Regions from separate parts of the Heyndrickxia sp. FW510-T9 genome, predicted to be linked through region 1. Evidence: riboswitches for the same ligand, from Rfam matches in the RefSeq annotation. Region 1 holds a riboswitch; each other region holds the start of a gene.
The links. A riboswitch is a leader RNA that binds a small molecule or an ion and turns the genes downstream of it on or off. The one in region 1 is predicted to bind S-adenosylmethionine.

Region 1 (4,677 bases):
AAGCCATCTCAGTTACAACATATACAATATCGTAATCCTGAAAAATATCCCTTGGAGCATTAGGATTCGTTCTGGAACCATTCATGTAAACAGCACGAATTCGTTCATCTTCATGTGCTACCCCTAAAATTAAATCGAACATTTCTTTTTCGCTTCTCATGGCGATCCTCCAGATTTTATTATTTTTTGCCTCTCAACAATAAAAGTTAGATTATTTATCTATCAGCCTCATCTATATTCATATATTCTTATTAAGGACATTTTTTCTACCTTTCTTTCTGATTTTGTCCTTGATAACCATTATGAAGGTCACTTTGACTCTTTTTCTTGCTCATTTTGTCCTTGATAACCATTATGAAGAACACTTTGACTCTTTTTCTAGCTGACTTTGTCCTTGATAACCTTTATGAAGGACACTTTGACTCTTTTTCTAGCTGACTTTGTCCTTGATACCCTTTATGAAGGACACTTTGACTCTTTTTCTAGCTCATTTTGTCCTTGATACCCTTTATGAAGGACACTTTGACTCTTTTTCTAGCTCATTTTGTCCTTCATAACCCTTATTAAGAACTCGTTAACTCTTTTATATTATTTTAATTCGATTTAAAAGTCGGAAATCCTTGTTCAAGTAATTTGATCCATTGGAATAGTTTCTATTAGTAAACTCTCTGCAAGCTTTACATTTTCTTTTAGATAAGAAGGTAATTCTTTATGAGCCGTGATCTCTGAAGTTGTCATCCATACGACATCATCAACTTCGTCGGTGCTTTTAGCATAAGGTTCGCCAGATTGATGGAAACATAGAAAAACGATGTCTATTACATGTAAACCTGAATCGGTAACAAATGAGGAGCTGTTTACATATCTAAGTCCTGTCACTTCGATTCCAACTTCTTCATAAATTTCTCGATGCAAAGTCCTTTCTAAAATATTTGAAGAGACTCCCTCTATTTCGCATTTTCCACCAACAAGAGAAAGACCTCCTCCTGCATGTTCCTCTTTTTCACTTCTTAGAATTAATAGCCATTTACCGTCTCGATGAATTGCGCCTTCTACGTTTACTATAAACATATAAATTCCCCCAAAAAATATTTACGTTAATGTTAATGCCTAGCTATCAAATTTCTCCAACCGTTTTTCAAAACAAACACATTCGTGAACTCTATTAAACTTTTCCTTTACTAAGTCAAAGTTATCTCCAACATAATGAGCAAATGCCTGAACAGGATAAAGTTTAGGTATTTCACTTTTCATTGCCCCGTCTAACTCTTTTCCGCCATCCATATATACATGTAAATAGGATTCAACCTTCATAAATCCACTTTTCACATACCATTTATTTACCCATTCATCATCTCTTGTCCAAGCTTCCAATCGATTTAACCCCTTACTTTTAGCAATCTTTTCCGCTTCATTAAGAAGCTGTGTGCCAATACCTTTTCTCCTAAAGTCAGGATGAACTGCAATATGCCATATCATTCCTCCAAGTCCAGTTCCTCTTGAACATACTGTACGCTCCTTAATTTCATACTCTATATCTATTAATCCAACAATTTGACCTTCCTCTTCAGCGACTAATTCAATTGCTGAGTTCTCATACATTTCCTTTTCCTTTAATACATTGTCAAAGTACGCAGTATCTAAGAACGATAAGACTCTGCATCTTACCCATCCCTGTTCATCATCTATTTGATATGGTCTAATTTTCATAACAAATCTCCTATTCCAAAGTTAGTTAAATAAATAAAGACCTCCGCTATTTTACGAAGGCCTTTAAATGAAATAAATTATTATTCAATATCTATTAGCTTAATCCTGAGGGGGACACACCGACGTAAAACTTAGTCTGTATACAATTAGATTTAATCATAATAAATCCCCTCCCTCATTAACGTATTTACTAACTGTTCTAATTATACAGAAACTTTATTTTATTGTAAACAACCTTTTGCGGAAGAATATTGAATCAATTTTTTTTGCAAACCATGTGTATCCTAGTAAACAGCAGCAAAAAATAATGTCTATGTCCGCACAATGTTTAAAGCATTTCCTTTAGCACTACCAGAAAGTAACTTAATTTTCTTATTGAGAAATGTATATTATTTATCGATAGACAAACGAAAAATATCGTAATAATTATTTGGTACGTGTTCATCAATAAGATTTTTCATGTATTTAGAATTAGGAGGACACTCGTTCCGTTATATGTGGAAAAAATGGTGATTTCACGTTTTTAGCGGACACACGTTCCGCTATTACGCTGAAAAAGGGGTATTTTTGTGTGATTTTCAGCAAATAGCGGAACGTGTGTCCGCAATCACCACTAAAATAGGGTTTTTTATGAAAATAGCGGACTCAGGGTCCGCGTAAAATTTTTTAAGGAAAGCCACCATTAGATTTTTTCTTCTTCCATCCACTTTATCCGTAACATAGCAGATTTTTTCATTGACAGAATAACCTAACAGGTGTAATTTAACTTATAGTTAAATATTTTCGAATATTCTTATCTAGAGAGGCGGAGGGACTGGCCCTGCGAAGCCTCGGCAACAGACTTATTTGAGTACTGTGCCAATTCCAGTAGCAATTGCTAGAAGATAAGAAGAGATACGTTTATGGAAATTGTCCCTCTTCTTATTTGTAAGAAGAGGGTTTTATTTTTATAGGAAAGAGGGAAATGAATTTATGACCAAAACATTAGTTAAAGCACCATTTAAAGCAGATCATGTAGGTAGTTTTCTTCGCACAGAACCAATTAAAAAAGCGAGAAAGGCCTTTGCAAATGGGGAAATCGATAAAGATGCCTTAAAAGCTGTGGAGGATGCAGAAATTGAGAAGCTGGTTCAAAAGGAAATCGAGGTTGGGCTTAAGTCCATCACAGATGGTGAATTTAGACGTTCGTATTGGCACTTAGATTTCTTGGCAGGTTTAGAAGGCGTTGAGTTATTTGAAGCAGAGTATATTAATAACTTTAAAGGTGACAAACCAAAGAATAATGCCATTAAAGTAGTTGGAAAAGTAGAGTTTAATGGACACTATATGCTAGAACACTTTACGTTCTTAAAACAAGCAGTGGAAAAATACGGTGACGGAAGTCAGATTGCGAAGTTTTCTATTCCAAGTCCGAACATGTTATTTACTAGAATTCAAGGTGATGAATATTATATTAACAACCAAGAACAGTTCTATATTGATACAGTTGCAGCTTATCAAAAAGCCATTCAAGCCTTCTATGATGCAGGCTGTCGTTATCTTCAGTTAGATGATACTTCCTGGATTGACTTTGTGTCGGAAGACCGTATAAAAGCAGTCGTTGAAAAACATGGAATGGATGTACAAGATATCATCGATACTAGAGTTCGCTGCCTAAATGAAGCTATTTCTAAAAGACCTGATGATATGTTAATAACTATGCATATTTGCAGAGGGAACTTTCGATCTACCTATATTACAAGCGGCGGATATGATACGATATCAGATGCCATATTCGCCAACTTACATGTAGATGGGCTTTTCCTAGAATACGACGATAATCGCTCAGGTGATTTCAAACCATTAAATAGCTTTCATCATCATAACCTAACCGTTGTATTAGGATTAGTTACATCTAAATTTCCGGAACTAGAAGACACGTGCAAAATAAAAGCGAGAATTAAAGAAGCAAGTCAATATATTCCTTTAGAAAATCTAGCATTAAGTCCTCAATGTGGATTTGCTAGTACAGAAGAAGGCAATATTTTAACAGAAGAGGATCAATGGAATAAGATAAGACACATAATTAAACTTGCTGAAAGCGTATGGGGTACCGTCTAAAGCTTAGTGATTAACAAAAATGCCTCCTATCATTAGGGTAGGAGGTATTTTTATTTAGCTGTCTTCACATTAAATTTTTTCTTTTATTAATAAAGTACCTTAATCATACTAACGAATTGGAATTTAAAAGGAACTACTCATTTTGTTTGTTCTTAATTAATTCCTCAATTAATATTCCATTAATCTTTAATCCAGAAATATCGCAATCAGTAATCTCCATATTGGATAAATTACAGTTTTTTAACTGTCCTTTTGTAAGGTCACAATTATGAAAACTTATTGTTTTATATTGTCCATTTGGATTGTAATTCTCATCACCTTCGACTGGAAATACAACGTTATGAAATTCAGTCCCAAATAAATGAACATGGTCAATAACAGCATGGCTAAAGTTTGCATGCTGAATTTCTACTCCAGATAGATTAGCGTTTGAGATTTTGCTTTCGCCCATATTCACATCATTTATTACCATTTTGTGCATATTTACGTTATTAATTTTAGTTTTAGCCAAACTGACGTTGTCAATTTCTAGCTCCTCAGCTCTAACTTCTTTCCACTTCGAACCAGAAATATCTGCCATCTTCAAATCAAAGTTTTTAACTTCCAACACCATAACATAACCCCCCATTGATTGTGTTAAGTATTCAATTTCTATATCTCAATAAAGTTCTTTAATCTAAATAAAAACTCCTTCTCCTAAAATATTTTATCGTTCGACAATTAGCAGTATTAAAATATTTACTTACTCTCTAAAACGTGAAAACAATAACCTTCAGAGTCAGTTCGTATTTTTGTGGAGTAAAGCTAAATAACCAAACTTAAGCCATCTAGTACTATATAGCACGTAATTCCGAACTTCGCTATCAA
Region 2 (4,677 bases), on a different contig from region 1:
TAAATTCAGTACATAATTTTTATTAATAATATGGTCAGTTGGACTCGTAAGAATAATTTCTTTCGCCCAATCATGCATTTCATCTTTTAGCCAATGTCTGATTGGAACAGGAAACCCTAATTTTTTGCGACTTAGCACATGATCAGGAACGATTCCTTCAGCCGCTTTACGAAGAATATATTTCGTTGTATCATTAGCCGTTTTCAGGCTAGTTGGAATGTTAGAAGCTACTCTAAATACCTCTTTATCCAAAAATGGAACGCGCAGCTCCAATGAATGAGCCATTGTCATCTTATCTGCTTTTAATAAAATATCCCCACGCATCCATGTATGAATATCAATGTATTGCATACGATCGACTGGATCATACCCAATTGTCTCAGAATAAAGCGGTTTTGTTATCTCAGTGTAGTTCAGACCTTGCTTGTATCTGGACAAAAGTTCTTTCTTTTCTTTTTCGGTATACATTTTGGCATTTCCAATATAACGTTCTTCCATTGGGGTGACACCACGTTCAATAAAGCTTTTGCCCTTAACACCTTCAGGAAGAATTTTAGCCAATGCTTTTAAAAGAGATTTTCCAACTGCAGGGATTTTATTAAATACTTCTAAAGATTGTGGTTCTCGGTAAATATTATATCCACCAAATAACTCATCTGCCCCTTCACCTGACAATACAACAGTAACATGCTTTCTTGCTTCCCTAGCAACAAAATATAAAGGAACACATGCAGGATCTGCAAGTGGATCATCTAAATGCCACATAATTTTTGGGAGCTCATTCATATACTCCTCTGGTGAAATTACATAGCTAATATTTTCTACCCCTAGCTTTTCAGCTGTTTCTTTTGCAACATCAATTTCACTAAACCCATTACGTTCGAAACCTACCGAAAAGGTTTTAATATTTGGATTATATTGTTTCGCCATGGATGCAATGATGGATGAATCAATTCCACCAGATAGGAATGATCCTACTGGTACGTCACTGCGCATATGGACATTAACAGAATCGAAAAGAACATCTCTAATTTCTTTTACAAATTCATCTTCTGACTTATGAATTGGTTTAAAGGATGCCTTCCAATAGCGTTTAATATCCAAAGGTTGTCCAAGCTTTTTCACAAAGTAGTGGCCAGGTTCTAATTTTTCGATCCCAACTGTCATCGTTTCAGGTTCTGGAACAAATTGATACGTCATATAATGCTGAACAGCATCATAGTTCAACACATCGTTTTCCATTGCTAATAAGATGCTTTTCTTTTCGGAAGCAAAAAAAGTTCGATTTCCTTCTTCTTTATAAAAAAATGGTTTAATCCCAAAAGAATCACGTGCACCTAGCAAGGATTGTTCTTGTTTATCCCAAATAACAAATGCAAACATACCGCGCAGCTTTTCAACTGCCTTTTCCTGATAATGACTGTATAGCGCTAGAATTACTTCTGTATCGGATGATGTTGCAAATGTTAAGCCTGCTTCTATCAATTCATTTCGTAATTCTACATAATTATAAATTTCCCCATTAAAAATGATCCAATATCTTTCATTTTCATATGTTAATGGCTGATGACCGCTTTCTAAGTCAATAATGCTTAGACGACGGAAACCAAACTGTATATGTTCATCCTCAAAAAATCCGTCATCATCAGGCCCACGATGGGTAATGATATCATTCATATTTTTAAATAGTTGTTTATCTGTATCACGAAGTTCAATTGATTTATCGTGTACACAACCTATAAATCCACACATTATGTATGTCACCTACTCCATTTTTTTAAACTACTTAACTAACAAAATCATACACCTTATACTATCATTTTTCATTTCATTTTTGCAGTAGCCATTTTACTTATATAAACAAATAATTATTTCCAACATGTTAATCTTGATAAAATAAATAAAGAGAGGTTACGAATAATATTCTGTAACCCCCCTCCATTCTAACTTATTTCGTAAGTTGACTTAAAACTTCAGCCTTATCTGTTCTCTCCCAAGGTAAATCTAAATCATTACGCCCAAAATGACCATATGCAGCTGTTTGCTTATAGATTGGACGTCTTAAATCTAACATGTTGATAATCCCTGCAGGACGAAGATCAAAATTCTCACGTACAGCAGCAATCAATTTATCCTCTTCAACCTTACCAGTTCCGAAAGTATCAATGGAGATTGATACCGGTTGGGCAACACCAATAGCATATGCTAGTTGAACTTCACATTTATCTGCAAGTCCTGCAGCAACAATATTTTTTGCTACATAACGGGCAGCATATGCTGCTGAACGGTCTACTTTTGTAGGGTCCTTACCAGAGAAAGCACCGCCGCCATGGCGTGCATAACCACCATATGTGTCTACGATGATTTTACGTCCAGTTAAGCCCGCATCCCCTTGTGGTCCACCAATAACGAAGCGTCCAGTTGGATTGATAAAGTATTTTGTTTGGTCATCAATTAATTCTTTCGGAACAACAGGACTAATAACATATTCTTTTACATTGCGTTGAATTTGCTCTAAGCTAATTTCAGGATGATGCTGTGTTGAAATAACAATTGTATCAATTCTTACCGGTTTTCCGTTTTCATCATATTCAACCGTAACCTGTGTCTTCGCATCAGGGCGTAAATACGGAAGGATCTCCTCTTTACGAACCTCTGAAATTCTACGTGCAAGTTTATGTGCTAAAGAAATTGGCAATGGCATTAATTCCTTTGTTTCATTACATGCAAAACCGAACATTAATCCTTGATCTCCTGCACCGATTGCTTCGATTTCTTCTTCGGACATTTGACCTTCTCTTGCTTCTAACGCTTTATCGACACCCATTGCAATATCTGCAGACTGTTCATCAATAGAAGTTAGAACCGCACAAGTTTCTGCATCAAATCCGTATTTTGCGCGTGTATATCCAATGTTTTTAATGGTTCCACGAACAATTTTTGGAATATCAACATATGTGCTAGTAGTAATTTCACCTGCCACTAGGACAAGTCCTGTTGTAACCGATGTTTCACATGCTACCCGTGCGTTAGGATCCTTTGCTAAAATCGCATCCAATATTGCATCGGAAATTTGATCACATATTTTATCCGGATGGCCTTCGGTAACGGACTCAGATGTGAATAAATAACGTTTGTTTGTCATCTTTTTTCCTCCCTTTTATGGTTATGATTACTCTATATTTACGCCTCACGGTACTCCTGCCCTAATAGTATGAAATAATCAAAAGAATTTATCCTTGATTCTTTCAATATGCTCGTTCGAAAGACTTACTTCCATGATTCCAGCACTAAATCTATTGGTTTGGACGTATTAACTAAATAAAACCTTTCCTATTATAAAACTTGAGGAAAGGTTTACATCCGTTTTTTACGCCTTTCACTCTTATCGTTCAAGGATTTTACCTTGCTACAGGTTAGCACCTTTGCTTTTAAAGTGTTATAAAAATGAGTTGCTAAATTATGTATCTCTCATTTTTATAGAAAATCGGTAAAAGCTGGTTGCTGGGTTTCGTAGGGCCTGTCCCTCCACCATCTCGGGATAAGAGTATCCGTTCAAGGTAAAATCATACTTAATTTGCTACATCGTGTCAACAGTTTCATGCATTTTTTTATATTCATTATAGAATGTCATAAATCCGAATAATGCTGATCAATTCTACAATAATAAGGTTATATATTATAGAAAGAAAAAGGATAAAATGTTAACATTTTGTGTATTTGAAAAATAAGCTTATATAGTATAGACTAATTAAATAATTGTGTTATACTATTTAACATAACCGAAAAATATAAATTCTTTAATAAAGGATGGTAACGCATTCATGAATTCAATAAGTTTATCTAGAGAATTAGGCGAATTATTAAACGGAAATAATGTCTATACTCAATTATCAGTTCCTCGTTTAGTCGAAAAGGTATTAGCACGTAAAGAAGGAGTCTTAACATCAACTGGCGCCGTTCAGGCTGAAACCGGAAAATATACTGGGCGTTCCCCTAAAGATAAATTTATTGTTGAAGAACCTTCCGTCAAAGACAAAATTGATTGGGGTTCTGTCAATCAGCCAATATCTGTAGAAGCTTTTGATAGACTTTATCATAAGGTTATTTCCTATTTAGAAAGGCAAAATGAACTTTTTGTATTTAAAGGATTTGCTGGTGCTGATGAAAAAACTCGTCTACCTATTCAAGTTGTAAATGAATATGCATGGCATAATTTATTTGCACATCAGCTATTTATCCGCCCAACAAAAGAAGAATTAGCAACTCATGATGCACAATTTACAGTTTTATCGGCTCCAAATTTTAAAGCGGACCCACAATTAGATGGGACAAAATCAGAAACTTTTATCATCGTATCTTTTGAACGCCGAGTTATTTTAATTGGTGGAACGGAATATGCAGGTGAGATGAAAAAGTCGATTTTCTCGATTATGAATTATTTATTGCCTGAGGCTGGAATTTTGCCAATGCACTGTTCCGCGAATGTAGGTGCTGAGGGAGACGTAGCGTTATTCTTCGGACTTTCTGGAACGGGAAAAACAACTTTATCCGCAGATCCTAATCGTAAGCTAATCGGAGATGATGAGCATGGCTGGTCCGCAAATGGTGTTTTCAACATTGAAGGTGGCTGCTATGCAAAATGTATCGGATTAACTCGTGAAAAGGAACCGCAGA
Region 3 (4,677 bases), on a different contig from region 1:
GATTTTGAATTAAAACTGCCCCTTTATCTTCGTGTACATATTGAGAAAACTCCCTAGCTAATTCAGGAATATCGGAGTGATTTCGAATAATAGGAATTTTCAAAACAGATTTTTCATCCCATAAATCAAATGCTTTTATTAGCTCTTGACCTTTGAACACCACCTCTTTCTCTGAAGAATACAACTCTGAAATAACATTATTGGCTACTGTATGTACATGCAGACTGCACCCAGCACCTGTTCTTTGATAAATTTCACAATGAAGCAATGTTTCAGCAGAAGGTTTTAAATCTGTTGCCTGTACTGATTCTCCATATTGATTCACTAATAAGAAATCTTCAGTAGTTCTTTTTCTTTTATCCTTCCCGCTTGCCGTTACTAGAAACTGGACTGGATTCTCCTGAACCTTAATAGCGAGATTTCCACTAGTACCCATGAACCAATCCCTTGCTGCTAATTCATCCTTTATATCAGCCAGTTCATTCCATCTTTCATCTTGGATGGTCATACCCTCACCTCCAATTCTTTTTCTAAAATATCTATACAATCGTTGAAGGTTTGGAATGGATAATAATGAAGTCCAAATTCTTTACATTTATCCGCGAGAAAATCCCTTGCCAAAATAATATCAGCGACTTTAGCAGCTTCTAAGTCTGTTATCGAGTCACCTATTACAATTTTTAATTGTTCCTCATTAGTAAGCTTTCGAATGATAGAAGTTTTACAGCATCCGCATCCATTGGAACAATACTCGTCACATGGATTTGGCCACTGAATTTGTATCTTATCACTGCTGAAATCGCCATGATTGCAATAAACATCTTGAAATGGTCCGAATGACTCTAGCATTGGATATACAAAGAAGTCAATTCCACCGCTTACAATATAAAAAGGAATTTGTTTTGAATCTGCATAATGCACAAAATCTTGAAAGCCATCCCTAATCGTTGCATTTTCTCTAACAAATTGAATAATTTTCTCCTTATTTGCAGAGGGCAATAAGGAAAACATTTTGCCAACACCCTCTTGAATCGTGATCGTTTGAGAAAGTACTTGGTCCTTAATTTGCTCCCAGCCAATAGGAGCAAAATGCTTCATAATGGAAATGATATTATCTGAATTTGTTATTGTCCCGTCGAAATCGCAAAAAATTACCGGCTGCTTCACTTCGCTGCCCCCCATAATGCAAGTGCTGTCTTTAACTCAGGAAATTGGGATGCTGCATCGTCTAACGGCTGATTTTGCATGACTGCATGGATAGCCTGCCTAAATGCTTTTGCACCGCCAATAGCACCCTTAGGATGTCCGTGAACTCCTCCACCTGCATTAATAACACTATCTATACCAAAATCTTTATAAAGAAGCGGCACCAGGCCAGGATGAATCCCTGCGGAAGGAACAGGGAAAGCTGGTTTTACAAAGCTTTCTTCTGTTAAAGCTTTACCTATCCCCAGTGCAGCGTTTTTTTCCAATGCTACACTTCCATATGGAGATGGAAAAAGCGAGAAATCCGCCCCAGCTAAACGGAGCAATTTACCTAATAGCAAGGAATGGGAAACACCGTATTCTTTTGATTGTGTTATCGCCCCACTAAAGGATGGATGTGCCATTAACGGCAAACTAATCTCATCATCTTCTCGTAATTCCTGTAAAACATCTAAGCCATAGGTGAAAACATTAAATAATAATACATCTGCACCTAATTCTTTGGCTCTTCTCGCTTTCTTAGTTAGCTCAAAAGTTCTGCCAGTTAAGTTAACTGCATATAGGGTTCGATGTCCCGTTTCTTGAAACACAGTATCCAAAACTCTTCGTCCCATTTCGATCCGCTTTTCAAAAGGTGCGGTTTCGTTATCAAATAAAATCTCATCATCTTTAACTAAATCAACACCACCAAGTGCTTGTAAGCGAAGCTGACTAGCTAAAAATGGGATATCCCTGCCGATTACACCTTTAAAAATACTCATAAGCAGTGGACGTTCAAATATATTAAGCTTTTCACGAATGCCTTGTATTCCAAAACGCGGGCCCGGAAAATACTTTGCAATATCACCTTCAAACTCTAAATCTACTAATCTTACTTTCCCATCTAACGAGAGTTTTCCAAAAACCGTCGTCAAAATAGCTGGTATATCCGCACTAAAGTTTGCCGATGGATATGCGATTTTTATGATAGCTTTCGCTTCTTTTTCAGAAACCGTGTTAACCTCTTCCACAGATATGACTCTGCCTTTGTGCTTTATTAACTGTTCCTGTTCAAGGATCGGCAAATTTGTCCATGATCCAATGGTTAATCCTAATGCAATATCTTCCGCCTTTTTATCAAAAGTGTTCGGTTCTCCGTATATGGAGTAGTATGCGATTACTTCACTCAAGTTATTTTCCCTCCACATTAAAAATTGAAAAAACCTCTTCAAAAGAAGAGGTTTTACAGGAAAACTTCTTCTTATCTCTCAGCCTATAGCTGCAAGAATTAGCACCGTGTCTAAAACTATTAGATCGGTTGCCGGGCTTCAAAGGGCTTGTCCCTCCACCTGCTCTTGATAAGAATCAATTTATTTTTTGTTTTATATTGATGAATTACTTTTCACTTCAAATTATTATGAATTATGCCACCACTTTTTGGCCTTGTCAATTAAAAAATATTTAATTTTTCTATACGATTTACTGCTTCTATCAATCTTGATTCGGTCGTTAAAAGACCTACTCTTACGTAACCTTCCCCATATTCTCCAAAACCGATACCAGGTGCAACTGCAACATGGGCCTTCTCCAATAACAAATCCGAAAATTCAATCGAAGAATATCCTTCAGGAACCTTTAACCATGCAAAAAAAGATCCCTTTGGTGCTTTAACGTCCCATCCAATGTTTTGCAGCCTATCAATAAAAGCATTTCTCCGGCTCTCATACATCGTAGTTAATTTATCGACGCATTCTTGTGATTCTAATAACGCAGTAGCAGCAGCTTCTTGAATTGCTCCAAATAAGCTGACATACAAATGATCTTGCAATAAATTGATTGCTTCGATCACACTAGCGTTTCCTACAGCAAAGCCTACTCGCCAACCTGCCATATTATACGTTTTGGATAATGTATAAATTTCTATTCCCGTATTTTTTGCTCCTTCGGCTTGCAAGAAGCTCACAGGCTTTTTACCATCAAATCCTATTGCACCATAAGCAAAATCGTGAACCACACAAATATTATGCTCTTCCGCAAATTGAACAGTTTCATCAAAGAAAGACAAATCAGCACATACACCTGTTGGGTTATTTGGATAGTTTAAAAACATCAATTTTCCCGAATCAGCTACTTCTTTTGGAATCGAATTAAATTTTGGCAAGAAATGATTTTCCGCAAGCAAAGGCATATTATACATGGCGGCTTGAGCTAACGCTACCCCAGACATATAATCTGGATAACCAGGGTCCGGTACAAGAACAGTATCACCGGGATTCAGCAAGCATTGGGAAATCTCTACAAGACCTGCTTTTCCGCCAAATAAAACTGCCACTTCAGTTTCCGCATCAATTGTTACCCCGTATTCACGTTTGTAGAATGTTGCTACCGCTTCTTTTAAATAACTATATCCTCTAAAAGGGGAATATTTATGATTATTAGGATTTGAAGCTGCCTCCTGTAATCGCTGAACAATAAGGTCCGGTGTAGGCTGATCCGGATTTCCCTGCCCAAGATTTATCACATCATGCCCCTTCGCTTTCTCCTTCTCCACCTTTGAAACTAAGGAGGCAAAAAATTGCTTTGGTAAGTGGGTCAGAATATCGGATGTCGGAAACGTTTTCATAGAATCACCCTTTTAATATATATTTATCAAGTTTTGAACAGTAATTGTATTGAATATTTAATTGCTTTTAAATTTTTCTTTCAAAATCTAATTACAAATGTTATAACGAAAACAAGACGATGTAAAGGAATTTTTCGAGGAGTGGTATTGATGAAGTGGAAGATTGCCTGCATTCAAATGGATATTGAGTATGGCTGCCCAGATAAAAATTACACAACAGTTAGAAAATGGATTCAAAAAGCTGCAGAGGAAAAATGTGATATTGCCGTACTGCCCGAACTATGGACTACTGGATATGATTTAACTCGATTATCCGAAATTGGCGATGAAAATGCAGCAGAATCTTTGAGTTTTCTGCAAAATGCAGCGAAGGAATATAAAATACACCTAATTGGAGGATCCGTTGCGAAAAAAACAGACGATGGAATCTTCAATACGATGCTAATTGTGGATCGTAATGGACAATTGGTTAAAGAATACGATAAGCTGCATCTTTTTAAATTGATGGATGAGCACCTGTATCTTCAAGGTGGGAAAGGAGACGGATTATTCGAACTGGAAAATGAAACATTTGGCACAGTTATTTGCTACGATATTCGTTTTCCGGAGTGGATTCGCAAGCATGCGTTAAATGGAGCAAAGGCGATCTTCGTTTCAGCCGAATGGCCAAATCCTAGGTTACATCACTGGAAAAGCTTATTGATAGCTAGAGCTATTGAAAATCAATGCTACGTTATTGCCTGCAATCGTGTTGGCAGTGACCCTAAGAACCATTTTTTTGGACATTCGCTTATTATCGATCCATGGGGGGAAATCATTTCAGAAGGAACAGAAAACGAAGATCTAGTCATGGGAGAAATTGATATAGA
Region 4 (4,677 bases), on a different contig from region 1:
GATACTGCCGAGATGTTGTTAACATCTCGGTTTTAAATATGCAAAGGTCGGCCGATCTACTTTCACTGCACTGTTATTCGCCCCTCATAAAGGCTTGTAGAAATTTGAGGAGCTAATTTCACTTGTTCAAGCAGTTCGACCACCATTTGGAACAGTACTATATTCTGGGTGCCCATGCACTCAAAATAAAAATCCTTTGACATCAAAACTTTCCAGTCGTACAATCTGATTTAATCAAATAGGCTACTTTCTTATAGATTGTGTTTCTCGTAAATGTTTATTTATTCTAATATAGACTGAGCTTCGGGGCATCTTTTCTTAAAAGGACTAACCATTCTTAAGTCGAATAAAGAAGGAAAAAGATTTTCATTTTACAATAAAAATAAAGTTTAAGAAAAGAGCCATAAATACAATATGCGGGGTGTGGAAATTGGACGTTTCATTTGATACAAAAGCAGTACATAGCTCATTGAAAAACACGAATGCCATACGTAGTAAAACGACACCAATCTATCAAACGACAGCTTTTACGTTTTCGAGTTTGGAAGAGTTAGAAGGTTTCTATCAGGGGGAATCTCCTTACCTTTATAGTCGAACAGGAAATCCGAATACCGATGAATTGGGGCAGGCTGTTGCGGCATTGGAAGGTGCACCAGCAGGAGTTGCGGCCTCATCAGGTTTGTCTGCTATTTTAGCAGGAATTTTATCGATAGCAAAAGCAGGAGATCATATAGTAGCAGCGGAGGACCTATATGGTGGAACCTATCATCTATTAAAAGAAGAGCTTAAACAATTCGGTATTGAAACGACATTTGTTCCATTCGAGGATTCTGAACAAGTGAAAAATGCCATTCAAAAAAATACAACCCTGCTTTATTCGGAAACGGTAACCAATCCATTTTTACGTATAGAGGATATTGGAAAATTAGTTGAAATAGCAAAAGAAAATGCCATTACTACGATGGTCGATAATACTTTCGCGAGCCCTTATTTGAAGCAGCCATATCTAGAAGGAATTGACCTGGTTGTCCATAGTGCGACAAAGTATTTAGGCGGTCATAGTGATGTAACAGCAGGGGTTTTGGTGGGAGAAACAGAGCTTGTGAAAAAAGCGCGCGAAAAAGTTGTCAATCTTGGGGCTAACTTAAGCCCATTTGAGGCGTGGTTAACATGTCGTGGCATGAAAACATTAGCACTGCGCATGGAACGACAAGCTGCAAATGCAAAACAATTAGCGATTTCCCTTAGAACAAACCCGTCAGTAAAAAAAGTTTACTACCCTGAGTTTGTATCTGAAAAAGGAAATGGAGCAATTGTCACGATTGAATTAGCGGAGAAATGCGATATTAATCGATTTTTTTCATCCCTTGGCTGGGTAAAAATCGTTCCAACTTTAGCAGGTGTTGAAACGACTGTTTCCTATCCACTTGGCACATCCCATCGGGCATTGCCATCTGAGCTCCAACATAAAATTGGCATTACTAAACAAGTAGTTCGCATCTCTATTGGGATTGAGGATGCGCAAGATATTATTGGTCAATTTGAAAAAGCAATCGAATTATCACTTTAATAATTTTTCAAAAAACTATTGACTTATGATTTCCGACTCTTCTATAATGCACATTAAGAGCAATTTAAAATTTTATGAAAACTAAATGAATACTCTTATCGAGAGCGGCGGAGGGACTAGGCCCTTTGATGCCCGGCAACCATCAAACACCCATGTTTGATAAGGTGCTAATTCCTACAGATCGAAGTGATCTGAAAGATAAGGGGAGGAATCTGTATATGAACCCTCTTCTTATGAAGAGGGTTTTTTAATTTCCTCTTTGTAAACCCCACCCTTGTCTTGAAAATTTCTCGATTAACAAAGACTGTTTTCGTAAAGATTGTTGTTTTTCGTAAATGGCTATCAATCCTAATACGGACTCAGTTCAGGAGCATCTATTCTTAAAAGGTCTATTCACTAATAACCTAATTAACGATGCTTACAGGTTTTTCAGCTTTAAAAGCAACAAAGTATAAGAAAAAAGCCTTTAAAACAAAAAAATGGAGGAATGTAAAGATGACAGAACAAAAACAACTTCGCCCAGAAACATTATTACTTCACGGAGGTCAACAAGCGGATCCTACAACAGGATCTCGCACAGTTCCCGTATATAAAACGACATCCTATGTTTTTAAAGATACTGATTACGCACAAGGCTTATTTGCGTTAGAACAAGAAGGTTATATCTATTCCCGAATTGGAAATCCAACAGTAGATGTTTTTGAAAAACGTGTTGCCTTGCTTGAAGGAGGAACTGCGGCAGTTGCCCTAGCATCAGGATCCGCAGCAATAGCATTCTCCATACTAAATCTTGCGGGTACAGGGGATGAGATCGTAGCTGCAGGAAATCTTTACGGAGGTACTTACAATCTATTTGCAGTAACGCTTCCAAAGTACGGAATTAATGTTAAATTCGTTGATGCCGATGATCCGGAAAACTTTCGAAAAGCAATTACACCAAACACAAAAGCATTGTTCGCCGAAATTATCGGAAATCCAAGCTTGCACGTATTAGATGTAGAGGCAGTTGCAAAGGTTGCCCATGAAAATGGTATTCCTTTGATTGTCGATAATACGTTTGGCACTCCTTACTTAACTAACCCTATCAAATGGGGAGCAGATATCGTTGTTCACTCAGCAACAAAATGGATTGGTGGTCACGGCACAGCAATTGGGGGAGTGGTTGTAGATGGCGGAAAATTTGACTGGAACAGTGATAAATTCCCAGGCTTCAAGGAACCGGATGTAAGCTACCATGGTCTGCGTTATGGAGTGGACGTACCACAGGCCGCTTTTGCTACGAAGCTTCGTGTTCAATTGCTTCGTGATTTTGGTCCAGCATTAAGTCCAGATAGTGCATTCTTATTTTTGCAAGGACTTGAAACATTGCATTTACGAGTACCAAAACATAATGAAAATGCCCTTGAAGTTGCACAGTTTTTACAAAATCACCCTGCAGTCGAGTGGGTAAGCTATACAGGCTTAGAGAGCCATCCTTCCCATGAATTAGCAAAAAAGTATTTCAAAGATGGATTTGGTTCCATTGTGAATTTTGGCATAAAAGGCGGAAGAGAAGCAGGGCGTAAGGTGATCGATAATATTCAGCTTTGGTCACATGTAGCGAATGTCGGGGATGCGAAATCACTAATTATCCACCCAGCATCCACTACTCATCAACAATTAAGCGCAGAAGATTTAAAACAAACAGGTGTAACAGAAGAGCTAATTCGTCTATCTGTTGGTTTGGAAGCAGTAGAAGATATTATTGCTGATCTTGAGCAAGCCATAGAAAAAGCAACAGCTGTTTCGGTATTATGACAAACATTCAAACAACAAGTATCGGCAAAATGGAATTAGAAAATGGTGGAATGCTAGATATTGAGCTAGCTTATGAACGACAAGGCCCTGAGAATGCTCCAGTTATCCTTGTATGCCATGCATTAACCGGAAATCAATTTTCGATTGGAACGAACGAGGAGCTTGGCTGGTGGAGTGGGCTCATTGGCAGTGGGAAGAATATTGATACCGATCATTGGCAAGTGATTACTTTTAATGTTTTAGGTGGCTGTGATGGCTCGACTGGTCCTTTATCTGGTCAGCCAGAATATCGCTCATCCTTTCCCACTATTACGATCCGGGATATGGTTCACGCCCAGCGTAAAGCTTTAAACCAACTAGGTATTCGAGAGCTAAAAGCTGTAATTGGTGGATCTTTAGGTGGCATGCAGGTATTAGAGTGGGGAGTTTTGTATCCAGATGATATGGAACAGCTTTTTGTGCTTGCATCGACCCCAGCATTGAGTGATTACGGAATTGCCTTTAACCGCATCGGGATTGCAGCAATCGAAGGGGATGCGAATTTTAAAAATGGGTATTATCAATTTTCTCATGAAGTAAAAGGCTTTGAAGTTGCAAGAATGGCAGGAATGGTAACGTATCGTAGTCCAACGTTATTTTCGCAGCGATTCGGGCGGGAAAGACATTCTTCAGATTTATATAGTGTGGAATCTTATTTGCACTATCAAGGGGAAAAATTAGCAAAACGCTTTGATGTGAATAGCTATCTAGTTTTGCTTAAAGCCATGAATTCACATGATATAGGCAGAGGCAGAGGAGGCTGGGGGCAAGCAGCCTCTTGTATCAAAGCCTATGTAACGGGAATTGGATTTGAGCATGATCTTATTTATCCAAGTGAAGAGATTCAAGCCTTTATTCAAGCAGTACCAAATGGCAACTTTTTTAAGATCCAGACTGATTTTGGCCATGATGGTTTTTTAGTAGAATTCGAGAACTGGGGCCATTTAATACAGCATCAATTAGAAAAAAAACTAACCGGTGTAAGTAGTACAAATTAATGATAGCGTGATGTGCACCTATTCATAGTGTTGTATATGCCGAAAAGGAAAGGTGATGAAATGGCGATTATAAAAGCAGCCCTGTTAGGATATGGTACAGTTGGTCAAGGTGTGTATACAGCTATAAAAACCCATGGGCAGCAGCTGAAAAATCTATTAGGCGCAGAAGTAGAGATTGCAGGAGTACTGATAAAGGATCCCCATAAAAAACGAGATATTGATCCTGGAATTTTAGTCACTACAGAATTTGAAGATATTTTAAACATCCCAGGT

Region 2: it holds a riboswitch for S-adenosylmethionine, as region 1 does, so the genes downstream of both, metK (methionine adenosyltransferase) here and AC3WJF_RS12470 (5-methyltetrahydropteroyltriglutamate--homocysteine S-methyltransferase) in region 1, are expected to answer to the same signal.
Region 3: it holds a riboswitch for S-adenosylmethionine, as region 1 does, so the genes downstream of both, AC3WJF_RS16850 (2,3-diketo-5-methylthiopentyl-1-phosphate enolase) here and AC3WJF_RS12470 (5-methyltetrahydropteroyltriglutamate--homocysteine S-methyltransferase) in region 1, are expected to answer to the same signal.
Region 4: it holds a riboswitch for S-adenosylmethionine, as region 1 does, so the genes downstream of both, AC3WJF_RS14075 (O-acetylhomoserine aminocarboxypropyltransferase/cysteine synthase family protein) here and AC3WJF_RS12470 (5-methyltetrahydropteroyltriglutamate--homocysteine S-methyltransferase) in region 1, are expected to answer to the same signal.

Annotation. Positions count from the first base shown of each region.
Region 1 is NZ_JBYSWK010000021.1:56,851-61,527, reverse strand. Features, by position in the region: gene AC3WJF_RS12485 (aminoglycoside 6-adenylyltransferase) at 1-160, opposite strand, end outside; gene AC3WJF_RS12480 (NUDIX hydrolase) at 625-1,071, opposite strand; gene AC3WJF_RS12475 (GNAT family N-acetyltransferase) at 1,111-1,710, opposite strand; SAM riboswitch class I at 2,501-2,601, shown strand; gene AC3WJF_RS12470 (5-methyltetrahydropteroyltriglutamate--homocysteine S-methyltransferase) at 2,683-3,810, shown strand; gene AC3WJF_RS12465 (pentapeptide repeat-containing protein) at 3,944-4,423, opposite strand.
Region 2 is NZ_JBYSWK010000059.1:17,036-21,712, reverse strand. Features, by position in the region: gene asnB (asparagine synthase (glutamine-hydrolyzing)) at 1-1,752, opposite strand, end outside; gene metK (methionine adenosyltransferase) at 1,949-3,145, opposite strand; SAM riboswitch class I at 3,383-3,548, opposite strand; gene pckA (phosphoenolpyruvate carboxykinase (ATP)) at 3,825-4,677, shown strand, end outside.
Region 3 is NZ_JBYSWK010000038.1:15,195-19,871, forward strand. Features, by position in the region: gene AC3WJF_RS16840 (methylthioribulose 1-phosphate dehydratase) at 1-508, opposite strand, end outside; gene AC3WJF_RS16845 (2-hydroxy-3-keto-5-methylthiopentenyl-1-phosphate phosphatase) at 505-1,167, opposite strand; gene AC3WJF_RS16850 (2,3-diketo-5-methylthiopentyl-1-phosphate enolase) at 1,164-2,375, opposite strand; SAM riboswitch class I at 2,444-2,550, opposite strand; gene AC3WJF_RS16855 (pyridoxal phosphate-dependent aminotransferase) at 2,636-3,808, opposite strand; gene AC3WJF_RS16860 (carbon-nitrogen family hydrolase) at 3,959-4,677, shown strand, end outside.
Region 4 is NZ_JBYSWK010000026.1:54,161-58,837, forward strand. Features, by position in the region: gene cls (cardiolipin synthase) at 1-1, shown strand, start outside; gene AC3WJF_RS14070 (trans-sulfuration enzyme family protein) at 431-1,570, shown strand; SAM riboswitch class I at 1,663-1,775, shown strand; gene AC3WJF_RS14075 (O-acetylhomoserine aminocarboxypropyltransferase/cysteine synthase family protein) at 2,066-3,367, shown strand; gene metX (homoserine O-acetyltransferase MetX) at 3,364-4,404, shown strand; gene AC3WJF_RS14085 (homoserine dehydrogenase) at 4,465-4,677, shown strand, end outside.